3 regions of the Rugamonas sp. GW822-FHT03B10 genome follow, and region 3 is predicted to be linked to each of the others. Evidence: predicted binding sites of a transcription regulator. Region 3 holds the regulator's gene; each other region holds the start of a gene.
What was found. The regulator NrdR, encoded in region 3, represses ribonucleotide reductase genes. The targets are predictions, from matches to a motif close to CACNANATNTNGTG.
Positions count from the first base shown of each region.

Region 1 (6,713 bases), on a different contig from region 3:
GCGGATCGACTTGATCTCGTTGTAGGCGTTGAAGATCTCGCCCTCGTCCAGGCCCAGCGACTCGACGATGTACTGGTAGGCGTGGGTGTGGATGGCTTCCTCGAACGCCTGGCGCAGCAGGTACTGGCGGCACTCGGGGGCCGTGATGTGGCGGTAGGTGCCCAGCACGATGTTGTTGGCGGCCAGCGAGTCGGCCGTCACGAAGAAGCCCAGGTTGCGTTTGACCAGGCGGCGCTCGTCCTCGGTCAGGCCGTTGGGGTTCTTCCACAGCTCGATGTCGCGCTGCATGTTCACTTCCTGCGGCATCCAGTGGTTGGCGCAGCCGGCCAGGTACTTGTCCCAGGCCCATTTGTATTTGAACGGAACCAGCTGGTTGACGTCCGTTTTACCGTTGATGATGCGTTTATCGTCGGCGTTCACGCGCAGCGCCACTTGCTCGGCGCTCGCCTCGCCATTCAGCACGGCTTGGTTGACTGCTTGCGGTACCGCCGGAGCGGCTTCTTCGTCCCAGGACAGCGACATGGTGTTTTTCCTTCCGAATTCGATCTGAACAGAACCGCCCGGCGGGCCGGGACGGTTCACTCTTAATTAGTTATAGCCCTTATTGGCAGGCTTCGCATTCCTCGAAACCGTCGTCGCCCGGACGCAGGTAGCAGGCGGCGCCCTCGGCCACCGGCGCGGCCGCAGCCGCAGCCGCCGCCGGGGCGGCCGCCGCCATGGCGCTGGCCGACATGCCGCCGTCCACGGCCACCGCGTTCAGCGCGCCGGTCTTGGAGGTCGACTTCTCCATGTGGGTGGCGGCGATGGTGCGCAGGTAGTAGGTGGTCTTCAGGCCGCGCAGCCAGGCCAGCTTGTAGGTCTCGTCCAGCTTCTTGCCCGAGGCGCCGGCCATGTAGATGTTCAGCGACTGGGCCTGGTCGATCCACTTCTGGCGGCGCGACGCCGCTTCCACCAGCCAGCTTGGCGACACTTCGAACGCGGTTGCATAAATGTCACGCAGATCCTGCGGGATGCGGTCGATCTTGGTCAGCGAGCCGTCGAAGTACTTCAGGTCGGCGATCATCACCTCGTCCCACAGGTCGCGCGCCTTCAGGTCGCGCACCAGGTAGGCGTTGATCTCGGTGAACTCGCCCGACAGGTTGGACTTCACGTACAGGTTCTGGAACGTCGGTTCGATGCAGGCCGACACGCCGATGATGTTGGAGATGGTGGCCGTGGGGGCGATCGCCACGCAGTTCGAGTTGCGCATGCCGAACTGCTTGATGCGGGCGCGCACCGGCGCCCAGTCCATGGCGGCCGAGCCGTCCACCTCCAGGTAGCCGCCGCGCTCCTCGGCCAGCAGCTTGACGGAGTCCTGCGGCAGGATGCCGCGGTCCCACAGCGAGCCCTTGTACGAGGCGTAGTGGCCGCGTTCCTCGGCCAGCTCGGTCGAGGCCAGGTAGGCGTAGTAGCAGACCGCTTCCATCGAGGTGTCGGCGAACTGCACCGCTTCCATCGACGAGTAAGGCACGCGCATCATGTGCAGGCAGTCCTGGAAGCCCATCACGCCCAGGCCCACCGGACGGTGGCGCATGTTGGCGTTGCGGGCCTTGTCGACGGCGTAGTAGTTGATGTCGATCACGTTGTCGAGCATGCGCATCGCGGTGCGGATGGTCTTCTGCAGCTTGACGTGGTCGAGCTTGCCCTCTTTCATGTGGGCCGGCATGTTGACCGAACCGAGGTTGCAGACGGCGATCTCGTCCGGACCCGTGTTCAGGGTGATCTCGGTGCACAGGTTGGAGCTGTGCACCACGCCCACGTGCGACTGCGGCGAACGGATGTTGCATGGGTCCTTGAAGGTGATCCATGGGTGGCCGGTCTCGAACAGCATCGACAGCATCTTGCGCCACAGGTCCAGCGCCGCCACTTTCTTGCAGACGCGGATTTCGCCGGCGGCCGCCTTGGCTTCGTAGCCGAGGTAGGCTTGCTCGAAGGCCTTGCCCACCTTGTCGTGCAGGTCGGGGCAGTCGGACGGCGAGAACAGGGTCCAGTCGCCCTTCTCCATCACGCGCTTCATGAACAGGTCGGGGATCCAGTTGGCCGTGTTCATGTCGTGGGTGCGGCGGCGGTCGTCGCCGGTGTTCTTGCGCAGGTCGAGGAATTCCTCGATGTCCATGTGCCAGGTCTCCAGGTAGGCGCACACGGCGCCCTTGCGCTTGCCGCCCTGGTTCACGGCCACGGCCGTGTCGTTGACCACTTTCAGGAACGGCACCACGCCCTGCGATTTGCCGTTGGTGCCCTTGATGTGGGCGCCCAGCGCGCGCACCGGGGTCCAGTCGTTACCGAGGCCGCCGGCGAACTTGGCCAGCAGCGCGTTTTCCTTGATGGCGTCGTAGATGCCTTCCAGGTCGTCCGACACGGTGGTCAGGTAGCACGACGACAGTTGCGAACGCAGCGTGCCCGAGTTGAACAGGGTCGGCGTGGAGCTCATGAAGTCGAAGCTCGACAGCAGGTGGTAGAACTCGATGGCGCGCGCCTCGCGGTCCTGCTCGTTCAGGGCCAGGCCCATCGCCACGCGCATGTAGAACGCCTGCGGCATTTCGATGCGCACGTCGCGCACGTGCAGGAAGTAGCGGTCATACAGGGTTTGCAGGCCGATGTAGCCGAACTGCAGGTCGCGGTCGGCCACCAGGGCCTTGGCCAGGCGGGCCAGGTCGAACTCGGCCAGTTTCGGGTCCAGCAGCTCGGCGGCGATGCCCTTGGCCACGTACTCGGGGAAGTACTTGACGTAGGCGGCGGCGGCGCCGGCCTGCGCCACTTCCTGGCCGAACACCTCCTTGCGGATCGTGTGCAGCAGGATGCGGGCCGTCACCTGCGAGTAGGCCGGGTCCTTCTCCATCAGCGCGCGGGCGGCCAGGATGGCGGACTTGTGCAGCTCCTCGACGGGCACGCCGTCATACAGATTCTTGACGGTTTCGGCCAGGATGGCGTCGGCGTCCACGTGCTTTTCCAGGCCGATGCAGGCCGCGTTGATCAGGCCGGCCACCTGGTCCATGTCGAGCGGGCGGCGCACGCCGGCTTCCGTCACGTGGATCTGCGGCGCGGCCACCTTGGTGGCGCCGGCCGCCTCTTTCTGCAGGCGGCGCTCCTCCATGTGCTTGGCGCGGTACAGCACGTAGGCGCGGGCCACGTCGTGCTCGCCCGAACGCATCAGCGACAGCTCCACCTGATCCTGCACATCCTCGATGTGGAAGGTGCCGCCCGACGGCTGGCGGCGCACCAGCGCGGCCACCACGGCGGCCGTCAGCTGCTCCACCAGGTCGCGGATGCGGGCCGAGGCGGCGCCCTGGCCGCCATTGACGGCCAGGAAGGCCTTGGTCATGGCGATGGCGATCTTGGACGGCTCGAACGCGACGACGGCGCCGTTACGACGGATGATGCGGTAGTCGCCCAAGGCCGCCGCTGCCGAGGCCTGGCCGCCGGCGATACCCGCAGTCGCCGCTGGCACCGGCGCAGGTTGGATGGAAGTGTCTTGAGTAGATTGCATTTAAGCTCCCCGATAACAGCGCGCAGTCGTGGCTGCGCGGCGTGTGTTGTATAAAAAAGGCCAAAATGAAACGGCCAGCCTGGCGTTACGGCTGGTGTTGCAGCGACAAAAAAGGATGAATAAGGTTCCTGTTGCTCGCAGGCCGAGACGGACGCGGCTTGGAACCTGGGACATGAGATACCACTACATTTAGTGAATCGGCTTATTCGATACACTGATTGTAGTGGTCAGCATGGGGCAAGACAAGTGGAAATTTTTTATTTCAGATCAATTTTTCGGTTGACTTTCAGGAACGCCCACGGGGAAGCGCAGTTGCCGGTGAGCAGGTACTAACCCGGCCCCGGCCGTTGCCTTTTCCTTCAGCAGACGGCCCCATGTTTCGATGTACTTCTGCCAACTAAACAACGGTCCGGGGTCGCTCTTGCGGCCCGGCGCGATGTGCTGGTGGCCCTGCACATCGGTCAGGGGATAGCGTTCCTGCAGGGCCAGCGTGAGCGCGGCCAGCGCCTCGTACTGGGCCGCCTCGAACGGCAGCGTGTCCGTGCCCTCCAGCTCGACGCCGATGGAAAAATCGTTGCAGGCCGGCCGCCCCTGGAACGCCGACCGGCCCGCGTGCCAGGCCCGCGCGTCGCCGGCCACGTACTGGATCACGCGGCCGTCGCGCCGCACCAGGAAGTGGCTCGACACGCGCAGCCCGCGCAAGTCCGCGAACGAGGGATCGGCATTATAGTCCAAGCGGCCGGTAAACAAGTCGGACACGTGGGGCGTGCCGAATCGGCCGGCCGGCAGGCTGATGTTGTGGACCACCAGCAGCGTGACGGCCGTGCCGTCCGGGCGCGCGTCCGCGTGCGGCGTGGGGTAGCGCAGGACGCCGTCGCACCAGCCATCCGCGTCGACCGTGAAACGGGGCGCACAGGGGGGCACGTTCACGCCTCCGGTTCCTGGATGTTGAGCTTTTGCATCTGGTAGCGCAGCTGGCGGAAGCTGATGCCCAGCAGCTGCGCCGCCTGGGTGCGGTTGTACTGGGTCTGGGCCAGCGCGCGCTGGATGATGTCGCGCTCGATCTGGTTCAGGTAGTCGGGCAGGTTGGCCGGCAGCGCGTCCAGGTGCGGCAGGGCCATGGTCGCGCCGGCCGCGCCGGGAACGGCCGTGGGCCGGGGCGCCACCGCCGCCGCCTCGGGCGGCGCGGACGGCCCGGCCGCGTCGAGGCCGAACGCGGCCGCCTCGGTGGACGCCAGCTGCTGGGCGAAGCCGGGCGCGGGCGACGGCAGCGGCACCACGGCCTCCACCATCTTCGCGCCCTTCAGGGCCAGGTCGCCCACTTCGATCACGCCATCGTCGGCGAAGGCCAGCGCCCGTTCGAGGATGTTCTCCAGTTCGCGCACGTTGCCGGGGAAGCTGTAGCCGCGCAGCGCCTCCAGCACGCCGGGCCCCAGCACCACCTTGTGCTCGAAGGTGCCCAGCCGTTCCAGGATGGCGTCGGTCAGCGGCCCCAGGTCGTCGAGCCGTTCGCGCAGCGGCGGCAGGCACAGTTCGATCACGTTCAGCCGGTAGAACAAATCCTGGCGGAAACTGCCCTGCTCCACGCACTGGGCCAGGTTCTTGTGGGTGGCGCTGATGATGCGCACGTCGACCGGCTCCTCGGTGGTGGCGCCGATCTTGCGCACGCGCCGCTCCTGGATCGCGCGCAGCAGCTTGACCTGCATGGCCAGCGGCAGGTCGGCCACCTCGTCGAGCATCAGCGTGCCGCCGTTGGCGGCCTGGAAGAAGCCGTCGCGCTCGTCGGCCGCGCCGGTGAAGGCGCCCTTGCGGTAGCCGAAGAACTCGGCCTCCATCAGCGCCTCGGGGATGGCGCCGCAGTTGACGGCCACGAACGGCTTGCCGGCGCGCGAACTGAGGGCGTGGATCTCGCGCGCGGCCAGTTCCTTGCCGCTGCCCGATTCGCCGGTGATGGCGATCGGCGCCATCGAGCGCGCCAGCCGGGCGATCTGGGCCCGCAGCGCCTGGATCACGGCCGAGTTGCCCTTGAGCCGGCTGACCGGCTGGCCGGCGCTGGCCGCCTGCCCGGCGGCCGGCACGGTGAGCCGCAACGCCGACTGCACCATGATGCGCAACTGGTCCAGCGCCACCGGCTTGGACACATAGTCGAAGGCGCCGGCCTTGAGCGCCACCACCGCGTTGTCGGCGCTGCCGAAGGCCGTGACGACGGCGATCGGCGTGTTCTTATAGGCGGCGCACACCTCGCGCACCAGTTCCAGCCCCAGCCCGTCGGGCAGGCGCATGTCGGTCAGCACCAGCGCGTATTCGGTGCCCGCCAGGCAAGCGCGCGCCTCGGCCAGCGTGGCGGCGCTGTCCACGTCCAGCCCCATCTTGAGCAGGGTGATTTCCAGCAGTTCGCGCAGATCGGCTTCATCGTCGACGACCAGCACACGGGGAACACTCATGAAACGGCCTTTCAGTTGTCGCGGACTGGCTTACCCGGCCGCGGGAACGGCGGACGCGGCGGACGCGGCGGCCGGCCGGGCGAAGGTGATCACAAACCGCCCGCTGGAACGGGGCGTGCCGTCCGGACCGGGCGCCGGCTCGAAGCGGTATTCATAGTCGAGCATGGCATCGTTATTCAAACACAATTCGCGCGCCAGATACAACCCCAGCCCCGTGCCCTTGCTGGAGGTGGTGTAGAACGGCTCGAACAAATGGGCCCGCACCTCGGCCGAGATGCCGGGGCCGTCGTCCTGCACGTGCAACTCCGGCCGGCGGGCGCGGCCCGTCACCAGCGTCAGGCGGATGCTGGCCGGCGCCCCGCTGGCGTAGCGCACCGCGTTGTTGAGCAGGTTCAGCACCACTTCGCGCAGGTGCAGGCTGTCGAAGCGCACCAGCGTGCCGGGCGTGGCCGCCAGCGCCAGCACGTCGCCGGGCAGGCCGTGGGTCTCGTCGAACTCGGTCTTGAGCTCGGCCAGGAACTGGTCCAGCGCCAGCGGTTCGTTGTGCGGCTGCACCTTGCGCGACAGCTGCAGGATGTCCTCCACCATGCGGTTGACCCGGCTCACATTGTCGCCCACGATCTTGAGCAGGCGCAGGTGGACGGCGCTGTCGAGGTCCTCGGCCAGCAGCGCCGTGGCGTGGCCGATGGCCGACAAGGGATTGCGCACCTCGTGCGCGATGCTGGCCGTGAGCCGGCCCATGG
Region 1 is NZ_JBXANP010000002.1:119,718-126,430, reverse strand. Features, by position in the region: gene AC1RQG_RS03750 (ribonucleotide-diphosphate reductase subunit beta) at 1-522, opposite strand, end outside; gene AC1RQG_RS03745 (ribonucleoside-diphosphate reductase subunit alpha) at 602-3,526, opposite strand; gene ampD (1,6-anhydro-N-acetylmuramyl-L-alanine amidase AmpD) at 3,794-4,456, opposite strand; gene AC1RQG_RS03735 (sigma-54-dependent transcriptional regulator) at 4,453-5,970, opposite strand; gene AC1RQG_RS03730 (sensor histidine kinase) at 6,001-6,713, opposite strand, start outside.
Region 1: AC1RQG_RS03745 (ribonucleoside-diphosphate reductase subunit alpha) is a predicted target of NrdR. The motif match lies at 3,708-3,721, and genes of this name have one in related genera.

Region 2 (6,713 bases), on a different contig from region 3:
GAAGTATTTGCGCTCGTAGAACTCGCCCTTCTTGCCCGTGTTGAAGGACGACACGGGACGGTGGTAGCCCATCACGCGGGTCCAGATCTCGCACGGCTGGCGGTCGGCGTCGTTCAGCACCACGGTGCGTGGCATGGCTTGCACGGTGTGGCTCATATTGTGGCTCATATCGTTCATGGTGGTTCCTTTCGTTTAGATGGTCGCAACGTCGCGTTGCTGGCGTGCGATCAGGTCTGCATCGCATTTGGGACAGAACTTGTGGCTGCCGCTCAGATAGCCGTGCTTGGGGCAGATCGAGAACGTCGGCGTGATCGTGATGTACGGCAGGCCGAAGCGGCCCAGCGCGCGGCGCACCAGCGTGCGGCAGGCGGCGGGACTGGACAGCGCCTCCGTCATGTACAGGTGCAGCACGGTGCCGCCCGTGTATTTGCGCTGCAGCGCGTCCTGCTGTTCCAGCGCCTCGAACGGGTCGTCGGTGTAGCCGACCGGCAGTTGCGAGGAGTTGGTGTAGTAGGGCATGTCCTTGGTGCCGGCCTGCAGGATGTCGGGGTAGCGCTTGCGGTCTTCCTTGGCGAAGCGGTAGGTCGTGCCCTCGGCCGGGGTGGCCTCCAGGTTGTACATGTGGCCCGTCTCGTCCTGGAACTCCAGCATGCGCGCGCGCACGTGGTCCAGCAGGCGCAGCGCGAAGTCGCGGCCCATCGGCGTGGTGATGTCGTCGGCGTCGCCGCTGAAGTTGCGGATCATCTCGTTGATGCCGTTCACGCCCAGCGTGGAGAAGTGGTTGCGCAGCGTGCCCAGGTAGCGTTTGGTGTACGGGAACAGGCCGTTGTCCATGTGGCGCTGGATCACCTTGCGCTTGATCTCCAGGCTGTGCTTGCCCAGCTGGAGCAGGCGGTCCAGCGCGGCCAGCAGGCCGGCCTCGTCGCCGCGGTGCAGGTGGCCCAGGCGCGCGCAGTTGACCGTCACCACGCCCAGCGAGCCGGTCTGCTCGGCCGAGCCGAACAGGCCGTTGCCGCGCTTGAGCAATTCGCGCAGGTCCAGCTGCAGGCGGCAGCACATGGAGCGGATCATGTTCGGCTTCAGCTCCGAGTTGATGAAGTTCTGGAAGTAGGGCAGGCCGTAGCGCGCCGTCATCTCGAACAGCAGTTCCGCGTTCGGGCTCTCCCACGCGAAGTCCTCGGTGATGTTGTAGGTCGGGATCGGGAAGGTGAACGCGCGCCCCTTGGCGTCGCCCGTCATCATGATCTCGATGTAGGCGCGGTTGATCATGTCCATCTCGTCCTGCAGGTCGCCGTAGGTGAACGGCATTTCCTGGCCGGCGATCACGGGCACCTGTTCGCGCAGGTCTTCCGGGCACACCCAGTCGAACGTGAGGTTGGTGAACGGGGTCTGAGTGCCCCAGCGCGACGGCACGTTGAGGTTGTAGATCAGCTCCTGCACGTACTGCTTGACCTCCTCGTAGCTCAGGCTGTCCTTGCGGATGTAGGGCGCCATGTAGGTGTCGAAGGAACTGAACGCCTGCGCGCCGGCCCATTCGTTCTGCAGCGTGCCGAGGAAGTTGACGATCTGGCCGATGGCGCTCGACATGTGCTTGGGCGGGCTCGATTCGACCTTGCCCGGCACGCCGTTCAGGCCTTCGTTGAGCAGGGTGCGCAGCGACCAGCCGGCGCAGTAGCCGGCCAGCATGTCGAGGTCGTGGATGTGGATGTCGGCATCGCGGTGGGCCTGGCCCACTTCGGGCGGGTACACGTGGTTGAGCCAGTAGTTGGCGATCACCTTGCCCGATACGTTGAGGATCAGGCCGCCGAGCGAGTAGCCCTGGTTGGCGTTGGCGTTCACGCGCCAGTCCTGCTGGTTCAAATATTCGTTGATCGACGATTCCACGTCCACCAGCGATTTGCGGTCCTGGCGCAGGCTGCGGTGCTGTTCGCGGTAGACCACGTAGGCGCGCAGGGTCTTGCGGTGGCCGGCGTCGTACAGCACGGCTTCCACGGTGTCCTGCACGCGCTCGACGGTCAGTTGCGCCAGGTCCGTCATGTCGCTCAGGCGCAGCACGGTCACCTGGGCCAGGCGGCTGGCGCCGTCTGCGTCGAATTCGCCGGTGGCCAGGCCGGCGCCTTGCAGGGCGGCGACGATCTTGGCGGCGTCGAAATGCTGGCGCGAGCCGTCGCGCTTGATGATGTATGTTTGTTGTATGGCTTCGCCCACAATCCCTCCGGATACTATCTGTAGTTTGGATCTACAGATTAACCACTAGATATGGTGTGGTCAACGACTCCCGCAACATCTTTCTTAATTCTTGATTCAGGTTAAAAAAAATGGAACCGGCGCTGTCGGGCGCGTTTCAGCCGGCCTTCAGCGCGGCCGCGATCTGCTTGACGAACTCCGGTTCGGGCGTGGTGTCGAGCTTGCTGCTGGCGCCCAGCACGTTGCCGCCGCCGTCGAGCAGCACGATGCGCGTGGTGTGGTTGATCTCGCCGCTGCCCATCACGCGGAACTTGATGTTGAGGGCGGCCGCCAGCGTGCGGGTCTGCGCCTCGTCCCTGGCCACGGCCAGTTTGAACTGGCTGGTGTCGAGTTGGTGGACCTTGGCCAGCTGCGCCAGCGACACCGGCGAATCGTGGAACGGGTCCAGGCTCACCATCAGCACCTTGAGCTTGCGGCCCTGCGGGCCCAGCGCCGCCACCGTGCGCTTGAGCGTCTCGATCACCACCGGGCAGGCGGCGTTGCAGTCGCCGTAGAACATGGTGACGATGGCCACCTGGCCGGCCATGTCGCGCAGGCTGCCGCGCTGGCCGGTGCTGTCGGTGAGGGCGGTGTCGAGCTGGTACAGCGAGGCGCCGGCGTAGGTCGGCCGGGCCACGGGCGTGGCGGCGGCGGCCAGCGGCGCCGTGGCGGGCAGGGCGCAGGCGGCCAGCAGCGCGCCGGCCAGCGCGCCGCGTACGAGGGTTGAACGGATGGTCATGATGAAGTCCTAGAGTTCAGGGAGAGGCGTCAGGGGGCGGGGTCGCGGGCGCAGCGGAAGCCGAGGTTGGCGCCGTCCTGCTGGCTTTCCATGGCCGCCAGCAGGGCCAGGCGCATCAGCACCGCGTAGTTGCGGCGGTCGGCCAGCGACACGGCGGCGCCGCCGCAGTAGTCGAGCGATTTCTGTTCGCCGCGCGCGCGGCTGTCGGCGTTCACGAACAGGCCGCTGTAGTCGTCCACCCATTCCCAGATCAGGCCGTGCATGTCGTACAGGCCGTAGTAGTTGGGCGCGTTGGCGGCCACGGAGCGGGGCGGCTGGGTGCCGGGCGAGGCGTACCAGTCGAGGATGCGGGCCAGCCAGGCCGGGTCGTCGCGGGCGTCGGGCCGGCGCTCGTCGGCGGCGGCCGCGAATTCCCATTCATACCAGCGCGGCAGGCGGGCCTGCTCGCTGGCGCAAAAAGCGGAGGCCGCGTACCAGCTCACGCGGGTCACGGGCGCGTCGTCCGCCAGCGGCGCGGGGTCGTCCGCGCTGCCCCACGTTTGCAGGTAGGTGGGTGAGGCGAACAGGGCCGGCGCCTGGCCGCGTTCCCATTCCGGATGCGCGCGCACGAAGGCGCGGAACTCGCCGTTGGTGACGGGGCGGGTGCGCATCCGGAACGGGGCCACGGTGGCGTCGGACGCCACGCCATCGGCCGGCAGCACGCTGCGCAGCCGGCCGCCGGGCAGCGGGCGGTATTCGCCGCCGCTGGCGCCGGCGGCGCACAGCAGCGCCGCCAGGCACCCGGCCAGCAGATGGCGTGGCGCGGTGGCCATGATTACTTGGCCTTGCGCATGTCGCGCACCTGCGCCGGGCTGATCACCGGCTTGCCCTTGTTGAGCTCCACGTTGACGTAGTTGATCACGGCCGCCACGTCGTCGTCGTCCAGGCTCTGGGCCGGCATCACGCCGTTGTAGTGGTCGCCGTTGACCACCAGCTCGCCGCTGCGGCCGTTGATGACGATGTGCGCCATCTCATACGGACGTTGCTGGAAGAAGTCCGAGTTGGCCAGTGGCGGGAACACGCCGGCCACGCCCTTGCCGTCGGCCTGGTGGCAGGCCGCGCAGGTGCTCTCGAACACTTGCTTGCCGCGCACCTGCTGGGCCGCGTGGGCGGAGCCGGCCACCACCGGCGCGGCGGGCGCCGCCGGCGCGGCCTTGGCCACCACGCCGGGCAATGGCGTCTTGATGCCCTTGCTGTAGATGTCCGGACGATCCGGGCCGCTGATGTTCAGCAGGCCGATGGCGCCCTTGTTGAACGCGCGCGACAGCGAGTGGTCGACCAGCGTCAGGTTGCCCGGCACGCGCGGCACGAATTCGACGATGGTCGAGCCGCCGGCCGGCACCATGGTGGTCTGCACGTTCTCCTGGTAGTGCTTGCCGCCCTCCGTGTACACCTTGTCGAAGATGGTGCCGATGATGTGGAAGCTGGAGGTGATGTTGGGGCCGCCCACGCCGAAGTACATGCGCACCTTCTCGTTGGCGTTGGCCTTGAGCGACTTGGCGCCGGTCAGCGCGCCGTCGGCGCCGTTGAACAGCACGTAGGTCGGCTTCTCGTCGATGGTCTTTTGCATGTCGAACGCCTGCAGGCCGGGGGCGCGGTAGGCGCCGGAGGTGTAGAACTCGCCCTGCATCACGTAGAATTCCTTGTCGACCGGCGGCAGGCCTTCCTTCGGTTCGACCAGGATCATGCCGTACATGCCGTTGCCGATGTGCATATCGACCGGCGCCGTGGCGCAGTGGTACACGAACAGGCCGGGGTTGAGGGTCTTGAAGGTGAACGTGGCCTCGTTGCCCGGTGCGATCAGGGTCTGCGCGGCGCCGCCGCCAGGGCCGGTCACGGCGTGCAGGTCGATGTTGTGGGGCAGCTTGTTGCCGGGCAGGTTCTTCAGGTGCAGTTCGACCGTGTCGCCTTCGCGCACGCGGATCATCTTGCCCGGCACGGTGCCGCCGAAGGTCCAGAAGGTGTAGCGCGTGCCGGGGGCGATCTCGCGTTCCACTTCCTCCACCGTCAGGTTGACGACCACGCGCGCGGGCGTGGTGCGCGTGATGCGCGCGGGCAGCGCGGGCGGCGCCACCAGTTCCTGCACGACAACGGGCAGGGCGGCTTCGGCAGCCGGGGCCGCAGGGGCGGCAGCGTTGACGGGAACCATGCTGAGAGCGGCGGTGACGCTGGCCAGCCAGGTCGCGGCAAGTTTGTATTTTTTCTGCATCTTCTTCACCTTGTTGGTTGATGGCGTCATCTCTTAAGTGGATGACGGTTCCATGCTACGGTCCGGGTGGAAGACTTTCCTTGATGTAAGTTACCGAATCTCGGTCGATGCGCGGCAATCCTTGATCCAGATTATCCAAACGCGAGGCGCGCGCGGCGGCGCGCTCAGAACGGCCAGACTTGCTTGGTGAAGGCGACGCTGCCGATGTAGAGGAAGGAGGCGACGGCGGCCGCGAACGCGGTGCCGCGCACGGCGCGGGTCTTGCCGCGCTTGAGGGCGATGGTGCCCAGCACGATGTACAGCAGCAGGGCCAGCACCTTGGCGGTGAGCCAGCCTTGCACGAACGGATATTGGTGGGACAGGACTACCATGGTCAGGGCGCTGGCCAGCAGCGCCGTGTCGATCACGTGCGGCGCCGTGCGCACCCAGCGCTGCTGCAGGCGGGCCGGATGGCGCAGCATCCAGTAACCGCGCAGCAGGAACAGGCTGCCGCTCATGGCGGCGCAGCCCATGTGGAAGTGCTTGATGGCGTAGTAGTCCATGCCGGCGGTCAGGCCGCGACCAGGAAGTCGATGATGACCTGGCCGGGCTGGCGCGACACGTAGGCGACCTTCACGCGCGGGCCGAAGAAGTTGGCGATCTGGTTCAGCAGCGGCAGCGGGTCGTGGTCGTTACAAAAGCGCATGACTTCTCCGGGGTTCAGGGAATCCAGCGCGCCGAAGATGGCGGCGTGGCGGAAGCGTTTGGCAACGCCGCGCGCGTCGAAGGGATAGATGCCATCGGGGCCGGTCGGTTGCGAGCAATCGTGGGACATGTTAACACTCCAGTTCAATTTAATCAAAGTGGGGAGGCGGCGCGCGCCTCCCCGGGGGATGGGCCGCCTGCGCGGCCCGGATCAGCTACTGCTCCGATCAGGCGCGGTCGGCGCCGGTCACGGCCGCCTGCGACGCGGTGGCCTTGCTGCCGCCGGTCATCAGGCGCCATGCGAACAGGGCCAGGAACAGCGTGCCCAGGGCGAACACGATGTCGCCGGGAACGCGCAGCCACACCAGCGTCTCCATCACTTTCGAGTGCACCACTTCAGGCGAGCGGGCGAACCACATGCCTTCGGTGATGCTGGCCCAGGCCTGGTAGATGCCGGCTGGCACCAGCGAGATGAACACCATCATGGCCAGGCCGATGTTGAGCAGCCAGAACATGGGCTTGAGCAGGCTGTCGGCCCAGGCCGTGCGGGCCGACAGGCCGCGCAGGCAGAACAGCATCAGGCCGATGCCGAGCATGCCGTACACGCCGAACAGGGCGGCGTGGCCGTGGGCGGCCGTCAGGTTCAGGCCCTGCATGTAGTACAGCGCGATCGGGGTGTTGATCGAGAAGCCCAGCAGGCCGGCGCCCACCGTGTTCCAGAAGCCGACGGCGATGAAGCACAGGATCGACCACTTGTAGCTCTGGACCCATGGTGCGGCCTTCGAGCGCTGGTAGTTGCGGTACGCTTCCACGCCG
Region 2 is NZ_JBXANP010000013.1:104,167-110,879, forward strand. Features, by position in the region: gene nrdD (anaerobic ribonucleoside-triphosphate reductase) at 1-156, opposite strand, end outside; gene AC1RQG_RS19830 (ribonucleoside triphosphate reductase) at 193-2,208, opposite strand; gene AC1RQG_RS19835 (SCO family protein) at 2,345-2,965, opposite strand; gene AC1RQG_RS19840 (formylglycine-generating enzyme family protein) at 2,995-3,777, opposite strand; gene nirK (copper-containing nitrite reductase) at 3,780-5,222, opposite strand; gene AC1RQG_RS19850 (SirB2 family protein) at 5,378-5,755, opposite strand; gene AC1RQG_RS19855 (DUF2249 domain-containing protein) at 5,764-6,027, opposite strand; gene AC1RQG_RS19860 (nitric-oxide reductase large subunit) at 6,125-6,713, opposite strand, start outside.
Region 2: AC1RQG_RS19830 (ribonucleoside triphosphate reductase) is a predicted target of NrdR. The motif match lies at 2,252-2,265, and genes of this name have one in related genera.

Region 3 (6,713 bases):
GGCGTTCTGGTGCAGCGCGTGCAGGTTGCCGCCGGCCCAGAAGGTCTTCTCGAATTCGATGGTCTGGCGGCGCGCGGCGCGCACGGCGTACATCTTGCGGAAGATGTAGGTCCAGCTGGTCAGCGAAATGCCGAACAGCAGCGCCATGATCAGCTGCACGATCAGGTGGGCGTTGGTGATGAGGGACAGGAAGGACAGGTCTTGGGTGACGTTCATGGGCTTACAGTCTGGGTGGTAGCTTCAGGATGGCATGACGCCGCGCATGCGGGCGGCGACTTCGGGTGGCACGGCGCGCGGACGCAGCGCGGAATCGACACAGCCCACCTTGACGTGGGCCGTGTTGAGCAACTGCTCGCCGCACCAGACTTGTTGTTCAAACAGGATGGAGGCGCGGCCCATTTTTTCTATCCTGAGCGTCAATTTTAGTACGTCGTCGAGCTTGGCCGGCGCGTGGTACTCGGCGCTGACGCTCTTGACGACGAACATGGCGTCATGTTGCTGCAGCAGCGCGTGCTGGCCCACGTCGATGGCGCGCAGCCATTCGGTGCGGGCGCGTTCATAGAATTTCAGGTAATTTGCATAATAGACAATACCGCCGGCGTCCGTGTCTTCGTAATAGACGCGGACATTCCAGGTGAACTCTGCAGACATGTTGGATTTACTACTAGTGAGATTGAGCAACATTTTACGCGACTTTGTTGTCGGGATTGTGGCGGGCGGTCGATTTTCGTGGAATCGCCGTCCATTTTGTCGTTTCCGTCATCCCGGCGCGTAAAGTTGCGCCGCCAGCAGTTAAGCTGACGGCGGGCAAAATGCCAAGCCTTGTAACAACCGCTTACGTTTTTATCCGGTTTTGGCAACTTTTGCCGGTGGTTTACTTAAATTATCTAAGAAAACCGGGCTTTCAGACCGTGCGTTTGATGGCGAACGGGCCGAAGCCCTGGCAGGTCGGCATGATCTCGATGTTGTTGATATTGACATGCGGCGGCAGCGTGGCGATCCAGTACGCCGTGTTGGCGATGTCGTCGGCCGTCAGCGGCGTGGTGCCCTCGTAGACCTTGGCGGCGGCCGCGTCGTCGCCCTTCATGCGCACGTTGGAGAACTCGGTGCCGCCGCACAGGCCGGGCGCCAGGTTGGTGGCGCGCACGCCGGTGCCCACCAGGTCGGCGCGCAGGTTGAGCGTGAACTGTTCCACGAAGGCCTTGGTGGCGCCGTACACGTTGCCGCCCGGATAAGGGTAGGAACCGGCCGTGGAGCCGATGTTGATCACGGTGCCCGTGCCGCGCGCCACCATGGACGGCAGGACGGCGCGCGTCATGGCCACCAGGCCGGCGCAGTTGGTGGCGATCATGGTGTTCCAGTCGGCCAGCGACGATTCGTGGGCCGGCGTGGTGCCCAGCGCCAGGCCGGCGTTGTTGATCAGCACGTCGATCGGCTGCCAGTCGGCCGGCAGGGCGGCCAGGGCGGCGGTGATCGAGGCCTGGTCCGTCACGTCCAGCTCGACGGGCAGGGCGGCCGCGCCCAGTTCGCTGGCCAGGGCCTGCAGGCGTTCGACCCGGCGGCCGCTGATGATGACGCGGTGGCCGTGGCCGGCGAAGGTGCGGGCCATGGCGGCGCCGAAGCCGGCCGTCGCGCCCGTGATGAATACGATCATGTTCTGTCCTTGTGGGTGGAAGGGGAGGATAGGCCAAAATTGTAGCCGAAATGCACGCCGGTTCAGATTAACCGCGTTTCAGGCCCGGAAAATGACATCTTGATTGTTAATTAGATAACATTTTCCTTGCCCAATTCCTGCCTTTAACTTACAATTTGCCTTCCATTACGTCTCACGTAACTGGCGAAAAGCTGCGATGATCCCCAGGCCGGGCACCCGGCAGGCGGGTTGGTCCGTTGGCGAAAGGTGGGCATCCACCGGGGAACGTGAGATTTCAATAGCCGTTCGCCTGGGCAGCCCACCGATGGTAAGCACAATGAGGCTGTCTTTCCGCTATCGGCTTCCCTCATTCGATCCAACCTGCCAGAAACAAGTTACTCATATTGATTGGAGTTTTTTCATGTTCGCAAAAGATCACACCCTCGCCAACGTTGACCCTGAGCTGTTCGGCGCCATCCAGAACGAAAACAAGCGCCAGCACGACCACATCGAGCTGATCGCCTCGGAAAACTACACCTCGCCAGCCGTGATGCAAGCCCAGGGCTCGCAACTGACCAACAAATACGCCGAAGGCTATCCAGGCAAGCGCTACTACGGCGGCTGCGAATACGTCGATGTGGTCGAGCAACTGGCCATCGACCGCGTCAAGCAACTGTTCGGCGCCGAAGCGGCCAACGTGCAGCCGAACTCGGGCTCGCAGGCCAACCAGGGCGTGTTCTTCGCCGTGCTGAAGCCGGGCGACACCATCATGGGCATGTCGCTGGCCGAAGGCGGCCACCTGACCCACGGCATGCCGCTGAACATGTCCGGCAAATGGTTCAACGTCGTGTCCTACGGCCTGACCGCCGCCGAGGACATCGACTACGACGCCATGGAAGCGCTGGCCAAGGAGCACAAGCCCAAGCTGATCATCGCCGGCGCATCGGCGTTCTCGAAAAAGATCGACTTCGAACGTTTCGCCGCCGTGGCCAAGGCCGTGGGCGCTTACTTCATGGTCGACATGGCCCACTACGCGGGCCTGATCGCCGCCGGCCTGTACCCGAACCCCGTGCCGCACGCCGACTTCGTCACCTCGACCACGCACAAATCGCTGCGCGGCCCGCGCGGCGGCATCATCCTGATGAAGGCCGAGCACGAGAAGATCATCAACTCGGCCATCTTCCCCGGCATCCAGGGCGGCCCGCTGATGCACGTGATCGCCGGCAAGGCCGTCGCCTTCAAGGAAGCGCTGGCGCCCGAGTTCAAGACCTACCAGCAGCAAGTGGTGAAGAACGCCGACGTGATGGCCAAGACCCTGATCGCACGCGGCCTGCGCATCGTCTCCGGCGGCACCGAGTCGCACGTGATGCTGGTGGACCTGCGCGCCAAGAACCTGACCGGCAAGGAAGCGGAAGCCATCCTCGGTTCGGCCCACATCACCACCAACAAGAACGGCATCCCGAACGATCCGCAGAAGCCATTCGTGACTTCCGGCATCCGTCTGGGCAGCCCGGCCATGACCACCCGTGGTTTCAAGGAAGCGGAAGCGGAAAAGGTCGCCCACCTGATCGCCGACGTGCTGGACAACCCGCATGACGCCGCCACCATCGAGCGCGTGAAGGCCGAAGTGAAGCTGCTGGCCGACGCGTTCCCCGTGTACGCCGCCTGACAGGTGTAGTATCAGCAGGACGCCGGCTCCGGCCGGCGTCCTGTCACCCCAATCGCAAGCGAAGCCGCCGACCACATGAAATGTCCATTCTGTCAGCATGAAGAGACTCAAGTCCTCGATACCCGCGTATCGGAGGAGGGCGACGCCATTCGTCGGCGCCGGCGCTGCGTCAAATGTGATAAACGATTTACCACGTATGAGCGGATCGAGCTGGTGATGCCGTTCGTGGTCAAGAAGAACGGCAGCCGCACCGAGTATTCGGCCGCCAAGCTGCGCGGCAGCCTGATGCTGGCCCTGCGCAAGCGCCCCGTCGCGGCCGAGGCCGTGGATACGGCGGTGCAGTCGATCGAGGAAAAGCTGCTCACCAGCGGCCAGCGCGAAGTCGATTCCGTCTACATCGGCGAACTGGTGATGCAGGAGCTCAAGCGGCTCGACAAGATCGCCTATATCCGTTTCGCCTCCGTCTACAAGAATTTCGAAGACCTGGAAGAATTCCAGGACGCCATCGCCGAGGTGGGCCAGGAACGCAAGCCCCGCAAGGGCTGACACGTTCGCCGTTTCCCGCCGTCAGCGCCCTTTGGCGCACGGTTGACGCACCTCATGCATTGAAGCGCGTGCGCTGCTAACTTCATCCTCAGCCGCCAAGATCGGCGGCCCGCGAGGACGGAGGTGCGGCATGCGATGGATACGATCACGCGGCTTTACCATGCTGGAAATCATGGTGGCCTTGCTGGTGCTGGCGCTGGGCATCATTTGCGGCACGGCCATGCAACTGGCGGCGTTGCGCACGCGCCATCAATCGGCCTTGCTCACCCAATCGCTGCACCTGGCCAACAGCCTGGCCGAGCGCATGCGCGCCAACAGCGGCACGCCGCCGCTGCCCGACGCGGCCAATCCCTATCTGTCCTTCAACTACGACGCGGTGGCCGAGCCATCGCCCGCACCGCCAACGCCGCTGTGCTACGCGCTCGATGCCCATTGCGACCGCAGCCAGTTGGCCCAGTTCGATCTGTACGAAATCAAGCAGCAAGTGCGCGCCAGCTTGCCGGCCGGGCGCGCGCTGGTGTGCCGCGACGCGGCCCTGTGGCAGGGCGGCCGCTTGCGCTGGCGGTGCACGGGTGGCGCCAGTGCGCCTCTGGTGGTGAAGGTGGGCTGGCGCGGCAAGCATCCGGACGGCACGGCCGATCGCGATGCGGAAGGCGAGTTCGCACCCGGCGTGGCCGTCACCGTGGGCCTCGCGCCATGAGGCCGCGCGCGCCAAGGCACGGTGGCGTGGCGCTGGCCGAAGTCATGGTGGCGACGGCGCTCGGTATGCTGGTGGTGCTGCTGGCCTGTGCGATGCTGGTGCTGGCCAACGGCGCTTACCGTATGCACAGCGAGAACGTGTGGCTCAACGACGGCGGCCACTACGCGCTGGACATCATCGGCCAGGCCGTGCGTCAGAGCGCCTACGTGAACTGGGATGGCGACATGGCGCCGGCAGCTTATGACGCCGCGGCCAGCGCCGCCATCGGCGGGCTCGATGCGCGCAGCCTGATGCGCGGTAGCGACGGCATCGAACATCCGCTGGCGCCGGTCGCCAATGGCAGCGATGTGCTGGCGTTGCGGTTTGGCGGATCGGGCGGCACGGCCAACGGAGACGGTTCCGCCGTCAACTGCGCCGGCTTTGGTGTGGCCGACAGTCATGCCGCCAACGCGCGCGGCTGGAGCATCTTCTATGTCGCCAACGATGGCGGGGGCGAACCGGAGTTGCGTTGCAAATACCGCAGCGCCAGCGGCTGGGGCGCGGACGCCATCGTGCGCGGCGTCGACAGTTTCCAGGTGCTGTATGGCGTCGACCTCGACATGCCGCCCGATGGCGTGCCCGATACCTATCTGCACGCCAGCGCTGTCAACGCGCTTGATGCCAGCCTCGCGCTGGCAGGCGCCACACCGGACGAGCAGCGGCGCGACCTGAACCGCAAGACGTACTGGAAGCGCGTGCGTACCGTTAGGGTCGCATTGCTGTTGCGTGGCGATGTGCACACGCGGCCCGATGGCGCGCCGCTCGTCTACGACTTGTTCGGCGCGGCCTATGCGGACGCGCATGCGGGCGACGATCCCGGCGTGCGGGTGGCCGAGCAGACCATGCCGCCAGCGCAACGACAGCGCGCACGACGGCTATTCGTTGCCTTGTTCCAGTTGCGCAATCGGAGCGTGTGATGAACACAGGCACACGCGCGCGCGTGCGAGCGCACACACGGGCACGCGCAGGCGACAGCCGGCAACGCGGCGTGACGCTGTTGGTGACGATGTTGATCCTGATCGCCGTGATGCTGGTCGGCGCGTCGGCGGCCCGCATGGCGCTGCAAGGCGAGCAGGCCGCGCGGGCGGGGCGGGACAGGCAGGTGGCGTTTCAAGCAGCGGAGGATGCGCTTATGGACGGAGAACGCGATGTGGCCCGGACGGTGTCCGCCCCGGCGGGGCACGATGGCGGCGGCGCCGAAGCTGATGGGGCAGGCACGGGTGGCGCAGGTGCCGGCGCCGGTTCGTGGAGCGCGCGCAGTGCGCTGTTTAGCGGCGCGCCATCCGGCACCGACGCGGGACTGGGCTTTGTTGACGGCTGCGGAACTGGGCCGGTCAACCTCGGCCTGTGCGCGCATGCGGCAAGTGCGGCGGCGCCGGCATGGCAGGCGGCGGACCTGCGCGGGTCGGAGGACGGCGGCGGCCACACCGTGCAATACGGCGCCTTCAGCGGGGCGTCCATGCAGACTGGCACTGGCTTCCTGCCATTCCGCCGCCCCCGCTATCTGATCGAGCGCATCCCTTGCCATCAGCCCGGCGACGAAGTGGGCGCACCCGGCGGCAACTGCTACCGCGTGACGGCAATCGGCTTTGGCGCCAATCCCGAGACGGAAGTGGTGTTGCAGTCGGTCTATCGCCGGGCCGATTGAGACGGAGGCGAACGAATGACCAACGCTGCGTCCCCCGCATGGCTACGCGTGTTGTTGATGGTGTGGCTGATCGTCTGTCCAGCCACGCGGGCCCGTGCCACGCCGCCGGCGCTGGACATCGCCAGTGAACCGCTGCTGGCGGGCTGCGTCGCGGCCGATGGCGGCCCGCCCGTGCGTGGCGCGCCGCTGGTGCTGCCGGGCAGCGCCGCTGCTGGCGCAGATACCACAACGTCGGCCGTGTTCCAGGCCGTCTACAGACGCGCCGACTGGAGCGGACACTTTGAACGCTATCCCGTGCAGGCAAGCGACGCCGGTAGCATGGCGGCGTCGGCACCATTGTGGGACGCGGGCGCCATCCTCACCGGCGCGGCCGGGCGCCCACCCCGGCCCGCGCCACCCGCGCGCAATATCTACACGGCCATCGTGCAGCCCGATGGCACCTTGACCAACGTGCCATTCACATGGGATGCCATCAGCG
Region 3 is NZ_JBXANP010000006.1:323,906-330,618, reverse strand. Features, by position in the region: gene tolQ (protein TolQ) at 1-216, opposite strand, end outside; gene ybgC (tol-pal system-associated acyl-CoA thioesterase) at 241-651, opposite strand; gene AC1RQG_RS13050 (SDR family oxidoreductase) at 905-1,654, opposite strand; ZMP/ZTP riboswitch at 1,821-1,956, shown strand; gene glyA (serine hydroxymethyltransferase) at 2,055-3,302, shown strand; gene nrdR (transcriptional regulator NrdR) at 3,378-3,848, shown strand; gene pilV (type IV pilus modification protein PilV) at 3,979-4,548, shown strand; gene AC1RQG_RS13030 (PilW family protein) at 4,575-5,504, shown strand; gene AC1RQG_RS13025 (pilus assembly PilX family protein) at 5,504-6,235, shown strand; gene AC1RQG_RS13020 (pilus assembly protein) at 6,251-6,713, shown strand, end outside.